3 regions of the Lacicoccus kunmingensis DSM 17847 genome follow, and region 2 is predicted to be linked to each of the others. Evidence: predicted binding sites of a transcription regulator. Region 2 holds the regulator's gene; each other region holds the start of a gene.

Region 1 (7,456 bases), on a different contig from region 2:
ATCGACTCGATTCTTGAAGTATCTGACGGACTGATGGTGGCAAGAGGGGACCTGGGTGTCGAAATTCCACCGGAATCAGTGCCTATGGTACAGAAAGAGCTGATTAAAAAATGTAATCTGATCGGCAAGCCGGTAATTACAGCGACACAGATGCTGGATTCCATGCAGGTAAATCCGCGTTGTACACGCGCTGAGGCGAGTGACGTGGCAAACGCAATATATGACGGTTCCGATGCCGTGATGCTGAGCGGTGAAACAGCAGCAGGGGATTATCCGGTGGAAGCGGTCAGAACAATGGCTTCAATCGCAGTTTCTGCAGAGGAAGCGCAGGATTATAAAAAGCTTCTGTCAGACAGAACAAAAGTCCAGCAGACGAATCTTGTGACCGCGATTGGTGTTTCTGTTGCGCACACTGCACTCAATTTAAATTCCAAGGCCATTGTCGCTGCAACAGAATCCGGACATACAGCGCAGATTATTGCGAAATACAGACCTCAGGCGGATATCGTTGCAGTGACGCCTTACGGATATGTGGCAAGACAGCTTGAATTGATATGGGGCGTGCAGCCGATTGTTGAAGACGCCACGAAAGATACGGATACACTTTTAAATACTTCTGTATCCGTCACGCTTGAAAAAGGCTATGCGAGCTACGGTGACCTTCTGATCATCACTGCGGGTGTACCGACAGGTCAGGCAGGAACGACGAACTTGATGAAACTTCATGTTGTCGGCGATGTATTGATCAAAGCACAAGGTATCGGCAGAAGAAGCACGGTGGCCGAAGTTGTGACGGCGGACAACCTTTCAGAATTGAAATCGAAAGATATCAAAGATAAAATTGTCGTCCTCACTTCGGTTCAGTCCGAGATGACGGAATTGCTGGAAGAGGTGGCAGGGCTCGTCACTGTGGAAGGCGGATTGACCTCCCACGGTGCAATCGTCGGCCTGAACCTTGAGCTTGCGACAATCGTCGGTGCAAAAAACGCGTTTGAAATATTGAAAGACGGTGACCTTGTCACTATCGATTCCGCACAGAACTCCATTTACAGCGGACATGCAAACGTACTTTAATACTCATTTTACACCCCATTACCGTAATAGACGGCTGATGGGGTGTTTTTACATGACAAGCATCAAATATTTGTTTCACTCTAATTTTTTCACTGGTATAATGATTTTGAGGTGTTGACTATGAAAAGAAATTTATTATTGACTACGATTTTTGGATTAATGTTATTATTGACAGCATGTAATGGTAATGACGAGAATGATTCTGAATCGACTGGAGAAGAAAGTTCCGAGGAAGGCACAGAGGAATCAGAAGGTGAGACAAGTGAAGAATCTGAAGATGGATCCGGCGAAGCATCATCCCTTTCTGCAGATGAGCTGATCGACGGGGCACAGGAAAATTGGTCGGATACAGAAAGTTATGAACTGAATCAGGTTTATAACATGTCCAGCGGAGAAGACTCCAACCCGATAAGAACAATCACTACCCACAGCGATCAGAATGAACTTAAAATCGCGATCAACAGTGATGATCTGACAACGACGCACTATATCATCGACGGCGAACACTACATCTACAAAGGTGAAGCGCTCGAACTGCAGGATGAAGAGATGGATATTGAAAACTCCGCATACAGCGATCTGATCAGCCGGCTCGACAACTACAGATCCGGCGAAGTCACAGAAACAGAAAATGGCTATTCTCTTGCTGTGCAGTTTGAAAATCAGGAAGATATCAGCGTTTTATTGACTGAAGAAGCGAGCGGCATCATTGAAGATGCGGATGATATTTCGGGTGAGATGACACTCACTTTCGACAGTGAATACAAATATGACGGCGGCGAACTGACAGCTGTTGTAAACAGTGACGGCGAAGAATATGAGCTGTCATCGACAATCTCCATTGAAAGAATCGGCAATATACCTGTCATTGAAAAACCAAGCGGTATGTAAATCTCTGCAACATAAGGTAAAGTTATCTTTAACCATAAGATAATTAAACATTACTTATCATAACGCATATTTTCAAATATTCTGTTAGAAAAGCTTTGATGATGGGCTCTGATAGTGTTTATGTAAATGCTTTCACAAATATTGGCATTACATTGAAATATTCACAATATCTTATTCTTTGATATAATGAGAGAAACTATAAATATTTCTATAGTAATTTAGAGGAGGATTTAAAATGCCTGAGAACAAAGGTTTAGAAGGGGTAGTTGTTGCTAATTCCAAGATCAGTTCAATCATCGGTTCACAATTGACCTATGGTGGTTATGAAATAGATGATCTTGCTGAAAATGCACTGTTTGAGGAAGTGGTTTATCTGTTATGGAACGATAAGCTGCCGAATGAACAGGAGCTGGAAGCATTCAATAAAGAACTGTTTGATCTGATGAGTTTGGATGACAACATTTATAAGCATTTTGAATTATACCCGCTTGATAAAGTACATCCTATGTCGGCAGTCAGAACAGGTCTTTCACTGACAGCCCACTTTGATGAAAATGCTGAAGACAAATCATTGGAGGCGTCACAGCAGAAAGCGGTGCGCATACTCGCACAGCTGCCTGCACTTGTTGCAGCATTTGCACGACTGCGCAATGGCAAGGATGTTGTAAAACCTAAAGAAGGACTGACATATGCAGCGAATTTCCTGTATATGCTGAACGGTGAAGAGCCGACGGATACAGAAATCGAAGCGATGAATAAAGTGCTCGTACTGCATGCAGACCATGAGCTGAACGCTTCCACGTTTACAGCGCGTGTCTGTGTCGGAACTGAATCGGATGTGTACTCCGGTGTCACAGCGGCGATCGGTGCCCTTAAAGGCCCGCTTCACGGCGGTGCAAACGAACAGGTGATGGCGATGCTGAAGGATATCGGTACACTTGATAAAACGGACAGCTACATTCAAAAGAAATTTGAAAACAAAGAAAAAATTATGGGGATGGGCCACAGAGTATACAAAGAAGGCGACCCTCGTGCGAAATATTTAAAAGATATGTCTAAGAAACTGACAGACGAAAGCGGCAACAGCGAGCTGTTTGACATTTCAAAACGAATTGCTGAGATCGTTAAAGAAGAAAAAGGCCTTCTGCCTAACGTCGACTTCTTCAGTGCAACTGTCTATCACTCCATGGGCATTGAATCAGATCTCTTCACACCAATCTTTGCAATAAGCCGTGCATCAGGTTGGACAGCGCATATTTTAGAACAGTATGCAGACAACAGACTGATCAGACCAAGAGCAGAATATATCGGTGCAACAGACAGAAAATACGAACCAATCGAAAATAGATAATTTGGAGGAAAATTAATTATGGCTAGTGAAAAAATCACAACTAACAATGGTAATTTGACTGTACCAAACAAACCGGTTATCCCATTCATCATCGGTGACGGCACAGGCCCGGACATCTGGAATGCGGCACAAAAAGTATTAGACGGTGCTGTTGAAAAAGCATACAACGGAGAAAAAGAAATCGAATGGAAAGAAGTGCTTGCAGGACAGAAAGCTTTCGATGAAACAGGAGAGTGGCTGCCTCAGGAAACGCTTGATGCAATCAACGAATACCTTATTGCAATCAAAGGACCACTTACAACACCAATCGGCGGCGGTATCCGTTCACTGAACGTTGCACTGCGTCAAAAACTGGACCTTTTCACATGTCTGCGTCCGGTAAGATATTTTGACGGTGTCCCTTCACCGGTTAAACGTCCGGAAGATACTGACATGGTCATCTTCAGAGAAAACACTGAAGACATCTATGCAGGTATCGAATTCCAGGAAGGTTCAGAAGATGTTAAGAAAGTGATTGATTTCATCCAAGGTGAAATGGGCTCTGAAAACATCCGTTTCCCTGAGTCTTCAGGTATCGGTATCAAGCCGGTATCAAAAGAAGGTACTGAGCGTCTCGTACGTGCAGCGATCAACTATGCAATCGAACACAACCGTCCTTCTGTTACTTTAGTTCATAAAGGTAACATCATGAAGTTCACTGAAGGTGCGTTCAAAGCATGGGGTTACGACCTTGCTGAAAGAGAATTCGGCGATAAAGTATTCACTTGGAAAGAGTATGACAAAATCGTTGAAGAAAAAGGCCGCGAGGAAGCGGACAAAGTACAGGGAGAAGCAGAAGCTGCAGGTAAAATCATCGTTAAAGATGCAATCGCGGATATCTTCCTACAGCAGATCCTACTGCGTCCGAAAGAATTCGGCGTAGTCGCTACGATGAACCTGAACGGTGACTACATTTCCGATGCACTTGCTGCACAGGTCGGCGGTATCGGAATTGCACCAGGAGCGAACATCAACTACGAAACAGGACATGCAATCTTTGAAGCGACACACGGTACTGCACCTAAATATGCAGGACAGGATAAAGTGAATCCTTCATCAGTCATCCTTTCAGGCGTACTGCTTCTTGAGCACATCGGCTGGACTGAAGCTGCAAACCTGATTACTAAGGCGATGGAAAAAACAATCGCTTCTAAAGTAGTCACTTACGATTTTGCCCGTCAGATGGATGGCGCTAAAGAAGTGAAATGTTCAGAGTTCGGTGAAGAACTTGTTAAGAACATGGACTAATAAAAATTAATTTCAAGAAGAATGGTCAGATTGACCATTCTTCTTTTTTCTTTGTTTGAAAACATTTTCAAAACCATTTGATAATATGGCTGCGACCATTTATAATATAAGCCGTTATCTTTATTTTAAGATTACTTATATTTTTGGGAGGAAGAATGGAATGGAAAATGGTAGAAGTAAAAAAGGTCTCTTCCAAAAGTTCCTGGATTTTGTAGAATGGCTGGGGAATAAACTGCCTCATCCAGTTACATTATTTGCAATACTGGCAGGTTTGACACTGCTTGCGTCTTGGCTATTCGCAAGTATGGGCGTGTCGGTGCAACACCCTGGGGAAGAGGAGACAGTTTCAGTAACGAATCTGCTCAACGGAGAGGGTATTAATTACATATTCTCCACGATGACAGATAATTTCATTAATTTCGCACCGCTTGGCGTGGTATTGGTAACGATGCTCGGTATCGGTGTGGCAGAACATTCAGGTTTAATCAGTGCAGCGCTTAGAGGTTTTGTACTGTCAATACCTAAAAGTCTGATCACTGCAGGACTTGTTTTTGCAGGTATCATGTCATCACTTGCTTCTGATGCGGGTTATGTTGTACTGCCGCCGCTTGGCGCAGTCATATTCCTGGCACTTGGAAGACATCCGATTGCGGGTCTTGCTGCCGCATTCGCCGGTGTATCGGCTGGTTTCTCCGCAAACCTTCTGATCAGTGGTACAGATGTTATGCTTGCTGAATTGAGTACCGCAGCAGCGGCAACAATCGATCCGGCATATGCTGAAACGATGAATGTAACCATGAACTGGTTCTTTATCGCAACAAGCGTATTCATATTGACATTTGTCGGCTGGTTCGTCTCTGATAAAATTGTCGAACCGAGACTTGGAAAATATAATCCTTCGGAAGCTCCGGAAGATGCTGGTGATGAAGCAGCAGAAGATTATATGGCACCGCTCACAAAAATTGAGATAAAAGGTCTATGGTCTGCATTCATTTCTGTAATCATCGGACTTGGGCTTGCATTGTCGCTTGTCGTATTTCCAAATTCGCCGATGAGAGGTACTGACGGCACTTACATGGATACAATCATCCAGTCGCCGTTCATGTCATCTCTCGTGCCGATTATTGCAATTCTGTTCTTTATACCGGGTCTTGTGTTCGGCATGGTAACCCGTACAATCAAGAACGATAAAGATGTTGCAGGACAGATGTCGAAAACGATGGCATCGATGGGTATGTTCATTGTTCTTGCATTCACAGCCGGTCAGTTCGTTGCATATTTCAACGAATCCAATCTCGGACTCGTTATCGGTGTCAACGGTGCAGATTTGCTTGAAAGCATGAATCTGACAGGCATTCCGCTTATTATCGGGTTTATGGCAGTGACTGCATTCATCAACCTGTTCATCGGAAGTGCCAGTGCAAAGTGGGCTATGATGGCCCCGATCTTCATACCGATCATGATGCAGCTCGGCTATTCACCTGAGCTGACGACGATGGCATACCGTGTTGCGGATTCATCAACGAACATCATTACACCGTTAATGACATACTTCGCAATTATCATCGCATTTGCACAACAATACGTCAGAAATATCGGTATCGGTACATTGATTTCGGTCATGCTGCCATACTCCATATGTTTCTTCGTATTCTGGGCATTGATGCTCATCGTGTGGATGCTGTTCGGATTACCGCTCGGACCAGCAGCACCAATCGAATATCAAGGTTAATAAAAGATTTCAAAGACGCAGATAAAACTGCGTCTTTTTCTTTTCTCTGTTAAAATGGTATATATAATTCGAAGAATGATAATTTATATTGAGGAGCATAACTCATGAAGAAATTGATTTTAATAGACGGGAACAGTGTGGCTTTCAGGGCATTTTACGGATTGCCTCTGTTGTCCAATCAGAGCGGTCTGCATACGAATGCAATATTCGGTTACGCGAGACTGCTGGAAAGAATCATCAAAGAAGAAGAGCCGACTCATTTCATGGTTGCTTTCGATGCTGGAAAATCGACTTTCAGACATAAAGAATATAAAGACTATAAAGGCGGGAGACAGTCAACACCGCCTGAACTGGGTGAACAGTTCGCGCCGATCAGGCGCCTGATTGATGCATACGGAATTAAACGCTTTGAGCTGGATGAATATGAAGCGGATGACATCATCGGGACTCTTTCCATGATGGCGGATGCAGAAAAGATGAAAACGATTGTTATTACGGGTGATAAAGACCTCACACAGCTGGCGAGTGATCATACAGTCATATATTTCACTAAAAAAGGCATCAGTGATATTGATGAATACACACCTGAACATGTCAGGGAAATATATGACCTGACACCGGAACAGATTATAGACTTAAAAGGTCTGATGGGGGATAAATCAGATAATATTCCGGGTATCCCGGGTGTCGGTGAAAAGACGGCCCTGAAACTGCTCCATCAGTTCGGCACGGTTGAAAATGTGCTGGAAAATGCAGGTTCAGTGAGCGGCAAGAAGCTTCAGGAGAAGCTGAAGGAATTTACTGAAGAAGCATTGATGAGTAAAAGTCTTGCGACAATCCACAGAGAAGTGCCGCTTGATTTCAAACTTGAAGACCTGGAATTTAAAAATGATACAGAAGAACAGAAATATGAGCTGTTCAAAGAATATGAATTCAATTCACTGCTTGAGAATATGGATGCAGCAGAAACTGAAGACATCAGTGACTTCGATGTTGAGCATACGGATAACCTTGAGGATCTTGGAAATAAAGTATCCATCCACCTTGAAGTGCATGCAGAAAACTACTTATATAACAAGCCGGAATTCATTGCATTGACTGACGGTGAAGAAGCGTATGTC
Region 2 (7,456 bases):
AACAGGCATATTAATAACTTTCCTAGGGTTTTCAAGAATAAATGTTGCTATACGTTGTTCAACTGGTGTCATGTATTCTTGCCTTTTACTAATCTGGCTCAGTACCGAGAACATATCATTTCCCCCAAACTTATTGATTCCCTACAAATACTATAAATATTTAGTTAATTATAACATGATTTCTTCATTTTTGATGATAAATTTAGCAAAATATTACTTAAATTTACAAATTAATGACCTTAATTTTGAGATATAATTTCGTCATGATCGAATGCTTTCAAATCATAGCGGATCAAGTTCACATAACACTGACCTGTCTCGGTGGATAACTCCACTCCCCTGGCGTCTTTTTCAGGGAATATTCTTGCACTCATGACCGCTTCACCATCGTTAATAAATATCTCCAGGCTTGAAACATCCATGAATATTTGAAGTTTATATAAAGGAGTATCCAAATGTACATGCCGCTCGCATTCCTCCACCCCTTCAGGCTGTTCACCGCTGAAAGAAGTATCAAGTTTGAACATACGCTCTTCGACATTATAAATCAGGCGCGTTTCATTCCTTTTACCCACCCGTAAGTTCAGGTAGATTTCACTCGCATTATAATCATTGAATTCTACGATCAATTCATAAGACTCTCCATAAAAATCTCTCATGCGTTTATTGTACTGTTTAAAATAACCGAGAGCAGTCACTTCATTTTCTCTTAAATTAATCATGTTAGGATGCGGCGTCTGTTTGAGCTTCTCACCTTCGACATTTAAAACTCTCGGAATGCTCAGACAGTTTTCATAATGAAAATTCTCCGTCGGATAGGAGGTCGTCGGCATGTGCAAGTTTCCGATAATCACCTGACGCTTTTCTGAATCAGTGAATACTTTTGGTGCATAAAAATCAAAACCGGCATCGAACTCCTTAAATTCACCATGAGTCATGGAGTAATGATCAAAATTCATATCTCCAATCAGATAACCTGCCTGAAAGTTATTTCTGAAATAATTGCCGTATCTGTCAACGCCCTGTGGGCAAAACACCAGAACATCCCTGCCGCCCGCAGAAAAATAATCAGGATACTCCCACAGCCAGCCGAACTCATCCAGCCCGGTCTGAAGAATGCCCTTGTACTCAAATTCAGAAACATTATCCGCTTCAAACACTGCAAGACAGCCATTCTCATTGTCAGACTCTGCTCCGATCAATAAAATATATTTACCGTTCGTCAATATCACTTTAGAATCTTTAAGCTGACTGAATTGCGCTTCAAAACCTTCAACCAGAGGGACAGTATGTTTAATCAATTTATAACGTTCGTCCAAATGGGCTATCAATTGTTTATATTTGAATGACCCTTGTGAAAGAGAACGCCCGATATAAAAGATATGTTCCCGTTCTTTTATATTTAATGAGGAACCCGAGGAAAGACCTTTATCATCAAACAGTGTATCAGGCTTTAATTTAACACCCTCATTAGTGAACGTTGAAAGATCTTTGGAAGTCACATGGTACCAATGCTGTTCTTCCTCTTCCAACACCGGCCTCCATGTGTAAAACAGATGGTATTTTTCACTGTTGTCGTCATAAAATACCGCAGCAGGCGCGTTGATTGAACCAAGCACACTTTCCACATGATATTTCTGGCGCCACGGGCTACTGTTAACATGTTCAATATACGAATTTAAATCGTTATGACTCATCGCTTCTAACGCTTTCAATTGAATATTTTCATGTCTATCCAACCCTCTACCCCCTAATCTTCATCCAAAGATTCTTCTATTGCTTTTTGTTCTGCTTTCAAATATCTCTTGTAACCATATTTAGAAATTACGATGCTGATTTCATAAAGCAGGATCATCGGAATCGTTAAAATTATATGTGTCATAAAGTCCGGCGGTGCGATAATAGCCGCAATGATGAATAATATGAAGTAAGCATATTTACGGTTCTGTTTTAGAAACATAGGTGTAATCATCCCCAGCTGTGTCAAAAAGAGAACCAAAATCGGCATCTGGAATATTACACCAAATGGCAGTACAATGCGGAACAAGAAGCCAAAGTACTGGTTAATTCCTATCGTCGTTTCTATTCCCATATTTGCCGATAAATCAAAAGTAAACTGTACAATGTAAGGTACGACAATGAAGTAGCTGAAAGCCATACCCGTCAACATCAATATCATCACTATAGGAATATAACTCAATGTTAGCTTTTGCTCATTACTGTACAGTCCCGGAGAAATAAAAGCCCATAGCTGATAGAGAATGACCGGTAAAATAATAACAAATGCGATGATTATAATCACCATTATGTAAATTTTAAGCGGATCTGCCACCTGAAAGGCGTGCATTTGGATATCCCCAGTCCAAGGTGCGTTCTGCATCTGATAAATTAAAGGTTGGGATAAAAAAAAGCCCACAATTAATGCAGCAAGAAAAAAATACATTACGATGAGCAATCGTTTTCTGAGCTCATCCAAATGCTCCATTATATCCTTTTTTTCTTCATCTTGCATAAGTTGATTCACCTCTTAAAAAAAGGTGGCTTTCGCCACCATTATTATTATGACTCTGATTCAATTTTCTTAGTTTCTTTCTTCTTTTCTTCTTCGTCCTCATCGTCTTCTGCCAAACCTTTAGTTGCATCTTTAAATTCTTTCAATGTGGAACCGATAGCCCGCCCGAACTGCGGGAGTTTCTTTGGTCCAAAAATGATTAATGCCACTACTGCGATTACGATTAAACTGACGGGACCGGTGACCATCAAAGTGGATGGTAATAAGAATGTATACATAATTATTTTCCCCTTTCTATAAATTCTTCATATAAAAGAATAATGCTTGTAACTCAACACCCAGGTCGATGTTATGTACATAAATCTTTTTGTCTAAATCCAATCTTGTCGGTGTGAAATTCAAAATGCCTTTAACGCCTGCATCGACAAGTCTTTCAGCCATTTCCTGACTCGCTGAAACCGGCAGGGTTAATATTGCAACTTCCACATTCCCCTCTTCAATTATTGATTCAAGTTCATCTGTGTGATGAATCGTGACATCATTAATCTTTGTGCCGATCAGTTTTTCATTGTTGTCGAGACCTGCGACTACATTCATTTTATCACTTAAATTATTGAATTTATAATTCAATAATGCACTGCCTAAATTTCCTACTCCCACTAGCACAATGTTTTTCTTGTCGGTACCCTGGATATGTTCCATAAAGAAATTCAATAAGCTTTTTACATTATAGCCATACCCTTTACGTCCAAGTTCTCCAAAATAAGAAAAATCTCTTCGGATTGTGGCTGAATCAATATCCAAAGCTTCACTTATCTCTTTTGATGATACTCTGTCAGTAGCTGCTTCTTCTACTTGTTTAAAATATCTATAATAAAGAGGTAGCCGCTTCATTGTTGCGTTTGGAATTTTCTTTTTTGTATTCACAATCATTTACACCTACCCATTGACTAATGACATTATTATAGCATAAATAGTGCATTCCTTCCTACTATTGCATGTGAATTACCATCGTTTTTTTCAGTATACTGTTGTAGACTATAAAGAAAGTGAGGGAAATTTATGATCGTAATGCAATTATCTAATTTAAAAAAATCATTTGTCACTGATCTGGTTTTCGATAAAGTCACTTTGGAAATCAAATCAGGTGAAAATATAGGTATCGTTGGCAAAAATGGTGCCGGCAAAACTACTCTGATGAAAATAATGGCCGGGGAAATGAGTTATGACAGCGGTAATCTTACGCAGCCCAAAGGAACATCCGTCGGTTATTTGACCCAACAGATGACTTTGGAGTCCAGTCTCACGGTACAAGAAGAGATGAGACGTCCATTCAAAAAAGTTTTAGCGTTGAAAGATGAAATGGATGAAGTCACTCTATGGCTTGAAAATAATGAATATACCCATGAGAAATACCAGGACTATGTGAACAAGCTGGAAAGACTTCAAAACGCTTTTGAAAATCAGGACGGCTATCATATAGATTCCAATATCAAAATGGTACTGACCGGATTGAGTTTTGATGTGAGCGATCTTGAGCGTCCAGTCGATGAATTTTCAGGCGGCCAGAAGACTCGTCTGTCACTTGCCCAGATGCTGCTCTCAAAGCCCGATCTGCTGCTTCTCGATGAGCCGACAAATCATCTGGACATGGATACGGTAGAATGGCTCGAACAGTATTTAAACAGCTTCCAGGGCGCTGTCGTCATCATCAGTCACGACAGATACTTCCTGGATAAAACCGTCGACAAAATATATGAAGTGGAACTTGGCACCGGTACACTCTATCACACCAATTATTCCAAGTATGTTGTGGAAAAAGAGAAACGATACCAGTTGACCATGAAGCAATATGAACGACAGCAAAAAGAAATTGCCAGACTGGAAAATTTTGTCGATAAAAATATCGCACGTGCCTCCACGAGCGGCATGGCAAAAGACAGACGGAAAAAACTCGAAATGATGGAACGCATCAACGCCCCGAAACAGGATCATAAAAATGCCAATTTCACTTTCAATATAAAGCGTGAAAGCGGTAATGATGTACTCAGAATCAATGACCTGTCAATCGGCTATGATGAGGTGCTTAACAACCATATCAACTTCAGTGTGGAAAAACGGGACAGGCTTGCGATACTCGGCCCCAACGGCATCGGTAAATCCACTCTCGTCAAAACCATCGCAAAGAAAATACAGAAAAAAGCCGGTGACATCGTTTACGGCACCAATGTTTCAATCGGATATTACGATCAGAAACAGGCCGAATTCACTTCCAGCAAAAATGTCCTTGAGGAGTTGTGGTCCGAGTACCCTGAGATGAAGGAAAGCGATGTCCGAAAAATATTAGGCCGGTTTTTATTTACACAGGATGAAGTGCTGAAAAGCGTCAATGATTTGAGCGGCGGTGAAAAAGCAAGGATTCAGCTGGCAAAGCTGATGCTTGAAAAAAATAATGTCCTTATACTCGATGAACCGACGAACCATCTGGACATCGACAGTAAGGAAGTCCTTGAAAATGCACTCGATGATTTTGAAGGCACCATCATATTCGTCTCTCATGACAGATATTTCGTCAACAGAATAGCAAACCGCATTTTGGAAATGGAAAAAGAGAACTTGTTTTTAGTTAATGGAGATTATGACTACTTCCTTCATAAAAAAGAGGAATTGAAATTAACACGGGAAACTGAAGTAAAAGAAACAGAGTCTGAAAATAAAGGTCATCTCAGCTATGAAGAACAGAAACGACAGCGTAATGAAATAGGCAAATTGAAAAAACAAGTTAAAACTCTTGAGCAGGAAATAACCGTTCTTGAACAAGATATAGAGAGTATAGAAAATCAGCTGCTGGATCCGGAAGTTTACAATGACTATACAAAATCCGCAGAACTCAATGATCAGCTGATAGACAGAAATGACAGATTGGAAACTGTTATGGAACAATGGGCAGAAAGCGAAGAGCTGTTATCAGAAACATAGAAGCGTTCGGTCAATGTACCGGACGTTTCTTTTTTAACCATATGTTCGGTGTATAACGTAATTTGTCAGAATTATACTTCATCACAAAGTTATGCACAGCCATGGTGTGATTAAATCAGTATTTTAACGACTTATCCACATTATCCACAAAGTTTTGCACAGTTATACACATTTAATTCCACAGATGTTGATGACTTATCCAAAATGAAACACAGTTTAATCCACAGGTTATCCACAGTCTGTGGATAAAACAAATGTTCCCTGTTGACAACGTTGAATGTATGTTTCATTCGATAGAGTTGAATGTATGTTCGCTTTATCAATTTACACATAATAAAAACGAAGATCAGAAATGATCTTCGTTTTCTTATAGTTGATTCAATTTTATCAAGCAACATCACGTTTAGTGAATACCATCCAAGCCGCTATGATGAATATAATCACATAAACTACAATAACACCTGTTGAAAATCCGATGGTCATCTCGTCACGGATCGGTCCGACGAGATTGAAGTATACAGATAGATCCGTATTGGCAAATAAAATGAATTTGGACCACTCATACCTCGCAAGTGCCTGGGCGGCTGTCGAACCTGCAAACATGAGGAACATCGCCAGACCGATGGCAAGTGCACTGCTTCTGAAAATACTCGAAATCATAAAGGCGAATGTGGCCAGTATAATAATATTCAGTGTTCTGAATCCATACATCATAAGTGCCTCCAGCACCAGTGCTGAAGTCGCCATACCGTCCGGACGTGTCACCACTATTTCAGGATTAACAGCGGGAAGGCCGTAAAATAATGCGCCAACTGCCACACCGATCAAAATAAGAAACAGTACAGTAAACAATGTGAATAAAAGAAGTGCAATATATTTAGACAGAAGAATCACACTTCTTGAAATCGGCCGGATCAGAAGCTGTTTGATGGTCCCCCATCTGAATTCATTCGCAACTATACCGCCGCCGACAATTATGGTGAACAGGCTGATCAGCGAAGTAAGAAACAGGTTGTCCATCGTAAAGTCTCCCGCATGGTAGCCGTACGGCCGGACATCATTCTCAATATGATATTCATTTTCTTCAATGATATCCATATTACTGGATTCTATGAAAGGATCATCCTCTGCTTCTTCAATTTCAGTCATCAGTGTTTCATTTTCTTCCTGAAGTTCTGTCTTCCAATCATCGGAATAAGTCTTATCAGTATTCACGAAATTAGAAGTGCTTGTAATGACAGCACTCACTATAATAATGCCGGCAAGAATGATATACATGATCCACGTGGATTTGAGCACAAATATCTTTCCCAGTTCGTTTATAATTAAGCTGAATAATTTATTCAATGATATTCTCTCCAATCATCTCGATAAATTGATCTTCAAGTGTCGACTGGAGCACATTTACCCCGTAGATCTCTATATCGTTCTGGACGAGCGTCGTCACAAGAAACGGAATGTTCTCTTTTATAGTTTTAATCTGTACTCCTCTTTCGGTATCCAAAATCTCTATTCCAGTCATTTTATGGAGGATATCAATAGACATCTCCATAGGATACACATCAAGATTGACGATGTACTCATTCGTTTCAGCTTTTTCATGCAGATCTTTAATCGCAATCAGCTCACCATTTTGAATGATACCGATACGGTCGCACATCAATTCAATTTCACTGAGCAGATGACTCGAAACAATGACAGATACATTATCTTCAACCGCAAGACGTCTGATGTATCTTCGAATTTCACGTATGCCGGTAGGATCCAGACCGTTCGTCGGCTCATCCAATATCAGTACAGATGGACTATGCAGGAGCGCCTGTGCTATGCCAAGGCGCTGTCGCATACCGAGCGAATACTTATTGACTTTCGTCTTGATTGCCTTCTCCAGACCAACCAGCTCAATCACTTCTTTTATACGTTCATTTGTCACTCCGTCGGACATCCTTGCGAAATGCTTCAGGT
Region 3 (7,456 bases), on a different contig from region 2:
ACACATCAGGCGCTGCTGCTTCAGCGACTACATGGCGGAACACCACATCAGTCACATCTTCCATTGGTGCCAGCACGAAAAAAGGGCGGGGCAGATCCTGCCAAAAATTTTCTTTCATAAAATACAATCCTCTCAATGACTTCATATATAACGATATATGAGTCTTAAAATAACATGTATATTATACCAGAATATATCAGAATTAAAAGTAGGTTGAAATATAGTAATTGGATGATAATCGTCACTATTCATTAAGAAGGTGTAAATTTAACATTAAAATATAGTAAAAAATACTTGAAAAGATTCAGGAAAAAGGATAATATAATATTCAGGCGTTAAAACGCTCTAATAATATTGCCGCGGGATGGAGCAGTTCGGTAGCTCGTCGGGCTCATAACCCGGAGGTCGTTGGTTCGAATCCAACTCCCGCAATTTTTTTATTTGAAGTGGTCCCGTGGTGTAGCGGTTAACATGCCTGCCTGTCACGCAGGAGATCGCGGGTTCAATTCCCGTCGGGACCGCCATTTGTTTTAATTACATATGCAGGTCCAGTAGCTCAGTCGGTAGAGCAAAGGATTGAAAATCCTTGTGTCGGCGGTTCGATTCCGTCCTGGACCATTTAGCACCTTTATGGCGGTTGTGGTGAAGTGGTTAACACACCGGATTGTGGTTCCGGCATGCGTGGGTTCGAACCCCATCAGCCGCCCTTTATATTTTGATGCGGGTGTAGTTAAATGGTATAACCTCAGCCTTCCAAGCTGATGTTGTCGGTTCGATTCCGATCACCCGCTTTTACTTATTATTCCACAGTAGCTCAGTGGTAGAGCTATCGGCTGTTAACCGATCGGTCGTAGGTTCGAATCCTACCTGTGGAGCTTCTGGCCCGTTGGTCAAGCGGTTAAGACACCGCCCTTTCACGGCGGTAACACGGGTTCGAGTCCCGTACGGGTCATAATTAGAAGTGTACTCATTGCACTTCTATTTTTATTGTGGACAGTTGGCCGAGCGGCTTAAGGCGCACGCCTGGAACGCGTGTAAACGGTTTTCCCGTTTCTAGGGTTCAAATCCCTAACTGTCCGTTACTTAATACCCTTGTCAAACTTCGGTTTGACAAGGGTATTTTTTATTTGGCTGAAAAACGATGGAGTGAATAAACACAAGTCATCCGTTTGTTCCGTATCAGATGTGTGGTGAAGAAGGGGGAGGGGGTGTCAATTTTTCAGGTGGCTTACTTAAAGGACATGGAGATTTTGAAACAATTGATTTTATTGCCTTTTAAATATTTCAAAGAATGATCGATTTAAGATGACTGGGAATGAGTTTTGGAATATGTGTAAAAATTTAATGAAAAATCTGAAGTAATGGAAGAATAGTAAGCCGATTATTTAATTATCAGGTGAGTCCCTGGTGATTTTTTTATGTACTTGGACATTTTTTGAGTTAAAAGTCAATTTTTATTTATTTCATTATAATTAAATAATATATTTCAAAAGTTTCAAAAGGTGAAATTAACCATAAACCTTGATGTAACGACAATGACAGTGGTTTGACCACTGATTATTAGGACCAAGTCTTAGTATTAGGTGTGAAATTTAAATTTTAAAAATATTGAATTATTTGAAATGAAATCGTTTACATTTAAGAAATGTGGTGTTACATTTATTAATGTGAAAAGGAGGAAAACAAAGGGATGTTTATAATTAGAAAATTTTATTAAATGTCGGGAGATTGGGATATGGAGATTATTTCATACAGAGATTTAAAAAATATTGTTAAAAACGGAGATGTTATTGCTGTTGCTGCCTTATCCACCGGCAATCTGCCGATGGAAATATTAAAGCACCTGGCGGAACAGCATGATGAAGACGGGACGCCTGATGATCTGACTTTTATCGTTTCAAATGATATCAGTGACTTTGATGACGGTTTCGATTTCGATTCTTTTGTATCAAGGGGTATGGTGAAAAGAATCATTTCCAGTTTAATTATAGCGTCACCGTTTACAATCGAAGCGATCAAGAATAATGAGATTGAGGGTTATTTTCTGCCTCAGGGCGTTATTGCGACACATTACAGACATCATTCATCATCTTTGCCGGGAATGATTTCCAAAATCGGATTAAACACGGTTGTGGATCCGAGACATTCAGGCGGTAAAATGAACGATGTCACTGAGGAGGATCTGGTTTCATTGCTTGAAATTAATGATGAAGAATATCTTCATTATAATTTTCCCGCCATTGATGTGACGTTGTTAAGAGGTACTTATGCGGATGAGAAAGGGAATATTTTTATGACCCATGAATCTCATCTCGGTGAAGGGTTCAGTGCTGCTTCGGCTGCGCGGCAGAACAACGGCAAAGTCATCGTGCAGGTCAAAGAGGTCATTGAAAGCGGAAGATATAATCCGAATGAGGTCTTTATACCGGGGGAGCTTGTCGACTATGTCGTTGTAAATAAAAATCCGAAATATCATAAACAGGTCATTCAGACTTATTATGATCCGGCTCTGTCCGGCCACCACAGAATTGTAAAATCGAAAGAGAAATATTTGGACTTCAGTGCCAGAAAAATCATATTAAGACGTTCATCGCAGTTTTTAAAAAAGGGGGATGCTGTCAGCGTCGGCTACGGCATCAATAATGAACTGAGCAATGTCTTAAGAGAAGAACGTGCTGATGATCTTGTCAGATTGAATATCGATACGGGAATTTTCGGCGGTATGATCGGCAGCGGGAATCACTTCGGCATGAATTACAATCTTGATGCCAGAATGCGGCATGATATGACATGGGACTTTATTTTTAATGGTGGTCTGGATATTGCGTTTCTGAGTTTTGCTGAAATCGACGGTTCGGGCAATGTCAACGTATCGAAGTTCGGGGACAGAATGAATGGCAGCGGTGGATTTATAGATATCAGTCAGACGATTAAAACATTGATATTTTCAGGGACGATGGTCGTGGGGGCGAAGTCGGCCTGTGAAAATAATGAATTGCAGATTGAAGAAGAGGGGTTTTCGAAGAAGTTTGTAGATCATGTTAAAAGTCTGGACTTTAATGCTGCTCATTCCAGAGAACTTGGACAGACCGTCTATTATGTTACGGAACGCGCAGTCTTCCAGCTGACTGATGAAGGTTTGGAAATGATTGAAATCGCACCGGGGCTTGAGTTGGAACGTGATGTTCTGTCACAGATGGATTTCAAGCCTGTCATATCTGAAAATCTGAAAGTCATCGACAAAGGCATTTTTCATGAAACATGGGGGAAACTTGCACAATCGATCAAAGAATAATTATTAACAAAGGGGAAGATTCAAATGAATTATGATTGGATTAAAACAAGATCGGATTACGATGAAGTGAAAGCAGCGGTCATTGACCCTCAGAAGGGGACTGAGTGGTCATATCAGGAGATGAATATTCGTGCGGAAAACCTGGCGAATCATTTGAAGGATCAGGGCATCAAACGTGGTGACGTTGTCGGGATTTTTGCGCCGAACGACGTAGCGATATTCGATCTACTGTTTGCATCATTTAAAATGGGTGTTGTATTTTTGCCGATCAACTGGCGCTTAAAGCCTATGGAAATCCAGAGCATCATCGAAGATTCCGGTGTGAAGATGATTTTCTATTCACTGCGACATAAAGAGAGTCTGACAGGTACACCTGAAGAACTGCTGCACATGGATATCGATTCAGCGGAATATGATGAAATATGCAGCCCGGAAAATCACCGCCCGTTTGAAACGGCTGATGTCGAAAGCGACGATCTGGCATCTCTGATGTATACGAGCGGGACGACGGGACTGCCTAAAGGGGTCATGTTCACATATGAATCATATGTTTCGAACGTCATCAATGCAGCACTGACATATAAAACAAACGCCAACCAGACGTCTATCATTTCGACACCGATGTTCCATGTCCTCGGCCTGAACGATACTGCACTGCCGCTCATTATGTCAGGCGGGACGCTCGTTCTTCACAGATACTTCGACGGCGCTGAAATTAATAATCTGATGGCGAAATTCAAACCGGATTACTTAATCATGATTCCGACGATGTTTTACGGCATGCTTGCTGCGGAGAATTTCAATCCGAAAAACTTCGAGAATATCGAATATCTGATACAGGGCGGATCGGCACCGCTGCCGGCTGTCCAGAAGAAATTTGAAAGCATGGGGCTTACGCTGATCAATGGTTACGGCCTGACAGAAGCACCGCTTGCGATGGTCAATACACCGCACAATTCAAAAGTGAAGCCGATGACAATCGGAAAGCCGATCATGTACGTTGATATGAAACTGTTCAACGATGACGGCAGTGAAACAGAAGACGGAGAAATCGGTGAACTTGGGGTTAAAGGTAAAAACGTCACGGCAGGGTACTGGAACAAACCGGAAATGACTGCCAAATCATTCCGCGACGGTTATTTCTTAACCGGAGACCTTGCAAAAAAAGATGGAGAAGGGGACATCTTTATCGTCAACCGTAAAAAAGAGCTGATCATTACCGGCGGAGAAAACGTACTGCCTTCTGAAGTTGAAGCTGCACTTTCAGAACATCCAATAGTAAGAACAGCGATTGTCGTCGGTTATGACAACCCTGAATACGGGGAATCTGTATCTGCTGCGATTGTTCTTGCTGAAGAAACTGAGAACTACGAAGAGATTCTGGATGCACATATAAGAGAAAGAGTGGCGGGATATAAAATTCCAAGACTTTATCTTGAGATGAAAGATATTCCATTAAACTCTACGGCGAAGCCGGACAGGATGGAAATCCAGAGAATGATGAATGAAAAAGCTAAAGAAAAAGAAATGAATTAATGAAATTTCTAAACATGATTGTAAGCGTTATCATAAATGCGGAGGGGACATTATGACTGAAAAAGATAAAGTATTGAAAGAATTATATCCGGAAGATCTGTTGAATGTATCAAAAGAATTAACTGAAGGGGAAGTTGAATTTTTAAAACAGCTGGATGATCTGCTGGAAACAAAGTACCGTGATTCAATCAACGACCACTGGGTGAATGCCACAGTGCCGGAAGACTTTTTTGATGATATGGGGAAGCTGAACTATTTCAGAAACCCATTGTTGTTTGAAGGACGTGAAGGGGCGAAAACACCGAGCCAGCTGTTCCAGTTCTTCATGTCATATACTGTGGCACGATTCGACGTGTCTTTAGTTACTGTACTCGGTGTGCACCAGGGCCTCGGCCATAATGCATTTCTGTTCGGCGGTTCGAAAGAACAGGTAGCACATTATATACCGAAGCTGCAGTCGCATGAACTGAGAACATGTTTTGCACTGACTGAGCCGGAGCATGGTTCTGACGTCGCAGGCGGGCTGGAAACAACCGCAAAACGTGACGGTGATCAGTGGATCATCAACGGGACGAAAAAATGGATCGGTGGTGCCAATGTATCGGATGTGATTCCTTTATTTGCCGTAGATGTGGATACGGGAAAACCGAAAGGATTTATCATCCGGCCGGAGCAGGACGGCGTGGATATCGATGTGATTGAAAATAAGATCGCACTCAGGATCATACCGAATACGAATATCCATTTGAAAGATGTTGCCGTAAAGGAAGAAGACCGTCTGAAGAATATTAACAGCTTCAAAGATATTGCGAAGATTCTTTACTCTACACGTGCAGGCGTTGCTTACATGGCGACTGGTGCCATGGCGGGTGCACTGCGTGCAACGCTTGATTATGTCACACAGCGCAAGCAGTTCGGTAAAGAAATCAGCAAATATCAGCTGATTCAGGAAAAACTCGCAATGATGCAGGGAAACCTGTCGCATGCGATGACGTTATCGGCACAGCTGGCACGCATGCAGGAGAACGGTGAATATGATGAAGTCGCAACATCGACGGCGAAAATGATGAATGCTCTCAGACTGCGTGAGTCCGTATCGATGGGACGCGGCATCACCGGAGGAAACGGTATTCTTGCGGAGTATGATATTGCGAGATTCTTCTCCGATGCTGAAGCGGTCTACACTTATGAAGGTACGCATGAAATCAATGCGCTCGTCATCGGACGTGCATTGACCGGAGATTCTGCATTCCTATAGTACACGACCGGCATTCAGCATGACAGATAATATAATTTGGAGGGTTTTTCATGACGATAAGAAAAGCAACTGTGCTTGGCGCAGGCGTTATGGGCAGTCAAATTGCTGCCCTGCTCGTTAACGCAGGTTTAAAAGTGAGATTACTGGATATAGCGATAGATGAAAAAGATCCGAATAAGATTTCAAGAAAATCTTATGAGATGATTACTGATAAAAAACGACCGCAGCTGTTTGATTTGGATTTTGCACCGAATCTGACATACGGCAACTTCGAAGAGGATCTAAAGGAGCAGGATGATGCAGATATATACATCGAAGCGGTAAAAGAAGAACTGGATATTAAACACAGCGTGTGGAATAAAGTGAAGGCAGTCGCAAAGGACGATGCATTATTTGCGACAAACACGTCGGGTATTCCAATCGAATACATCTCTAAAGTGTTCAGCGATGATGAACGTCAGAGATTTTTCGGAATGCATTTCTTCAACCCGCCGCGTATTATGAAGCTGGTTGAAATCATCCCGCTTAAGGATACGGATGAAGCGGTTGTGAATGCTGCTCAGGACTTTGCTGAAGAGAAGCTCGGTAAAGGAGTGGTCGTTGCGAACGATGTACCCGGGTTTGTCGCAAACCGTGTCGGCACACAGACGATGAATGAAGTGATGTACAGAGCTGAAAAAGAGGGACTGTCAATTACTGAAACGGATGCATTGACCGGCCGCAGTATCGGACGACCGAGCCTTGGCACGTACGGACTGGTCGATCTGGTCGGCCTCGATATTGCAGTGACAGTGGCAAAAGGACTGCAGCAGGTACCGGACGAGAAAGAATTTTTCCACGATACAAAGCTTGCTGAAAAACTGATGGAAAACGGTGCTTTGGGCAGAAAGACCAAACAGGGATTTTATAAGAAAGAAAAGAAAGGCATCCTAGTCTTTGACCCCGAAACCAACGAATATGTCGAGCAGTCACAGCCGGCATTTGAAATTCTTAGTAAATTCGGCAAAGATTTAAAAGCGAATATGGATATCATTTTTAATGCCGATGATAAAGCAGGATTATTCATGTGGAAAACGTTGAGAAACAACTTCTATTATTCCGCGTTGAATGTACCGAAAGCTGCATCTGATTATAAAGATATAGATCGTGCAGTCGTCTGGGGCTTCAACTGGAAAAAAGGTCCGTTCCAGCTGTGGGACATGATGGGCTTCGAACGTGTAAAAGAACGTATGAAAGAAGAGCTTGGTGAACTTCCGGAGTGGATAGAAGACCGCCGTGGGCCTTTTTATGATTCTGATGAGTCACTGGAGCGCGTGACGCCTGTCAAAGAATTTATCGACAGTGAAATCTGGAATCGTGAAGATTCT

The links. Region 2 encodes Rex, which represses fermentation and respiration genes when NADH is low (regulators of the CRP and FNR family bind a similar motif). Its sites were predicted from a motif close to TTGTGAAATATTTCACAA; they were not measured.
Region 1: a site for Rex is predicted at 2,086-2,103, ahead of BO48_RS02650 (citrate synthase). Genes of this name have one in related genera too.
Region 3: a site for Rex is predicted at 1,484-1,501, ahead of fadX (fatty acid degradation protein FadX). Genes of this name have one in related genera too.

What each region holds. Positions count from the first base shown of each region.
Region 1 is NZ_JCANUC010000002.1:46,627-54,082, reverse strand. Features, by position in the region: gene pyk (pyruvate kinase) at 1-1,074, shown strand, start outside; gene BO48_RS02655 (hypothetical protein) at 1,195-1,965, shown strand; gene BO48_RS02650 (citrate synthase) at 2,201-3,316, shown strand; gene icd (NADP-dependent isocitrate dehydrogenase) at 3,332-4,603, shown strand; gene BO48_RS02640 (AbgT family transporter) at 4,764-6,335, shown strand; gene polA (DNA polymerase I) at 6,440-7,456, shown strand, end outside.
Region 2 is NZ_JCANUC010000021.1:8,330-15,785, reverse strand. Features, by position in the region: gene BO48_RS14445 (MurR/RpiR family transcriptional regulator) at 1-114, opposite strand, end outside; gene BO48_RS14440 (glycoside hydrolase family 32 protein) at 240-1,739, opposite strand; gene tatC (twin-arginine translocase subunit TatC) at 1,751-2,512, opposite strand; gene BO48_RS14430 (twin-arginine translocase TatA/TatE family subunit) at 2,560-2,790, opposite strand; gene BO48_RS14425 (redox-sensing transcriptional repressor Rex) at 2,807-3,442, opposite strand; gene BO48_RS14420 (ABC-F family ATP-binding cassette domain-containing protein) at 3,575-5,491, shown strand; gene BO48_RS14415 (ABC transporter permease) at 5,879-6,838, opposite strand; gene BO48_RS14410 (ABC transporter ATP-binding protein) at 6,831-7,456, opposite strand, start outside.
Region 3 is NZ_JCANUC010000002.1:214,355-221,810, reverse strand. Features, by position in the region: gene BO48_RS03650 (tRNA dihydrouridine synthase) at 1-118, opposite strand, end outside; tRNA gene BO48_RS03645 (tRNA-Met) at 359-432, shown strand; tRNA gene BO48_RS03640 (tRNA-Asp) at 449-524, shown strand; tRNA gene BO48_RS03635 (tRNA-Phe) at 546-618, shown strand; tRNA gene BO48_RS03630 (tRNA-His) at 634-706, shown strand; tRNA gene BO48_RS03625 (tRNA-Gly) at 721-791, shown strand; tRNA gene BO48_RS03620 (tRNA-Asn) at 804-875, shown strand; tRNA gene BO48_RS03615 (tRNA-Glu) at 881-952, shown strand; tRNA gene BO48_RS03610 (tRNA-Ser) at 992-1,079, shown strand; gene fadX (fatty acid degradation protein FadX) at 1,736-3,295, shown strand; gene fadD (long-chain-fatty-acid--CoA ligase FadD) at 3,320-4,831, shown strand; gene fadE (acyl-CoA dehydrogenase FadE) at 4,884-6,089, shown strand; gene fadB (3-hydroxyacyl-CoA dehydrogenase/crotonase FadB) at 6,140-7,456, shown strand, end outside.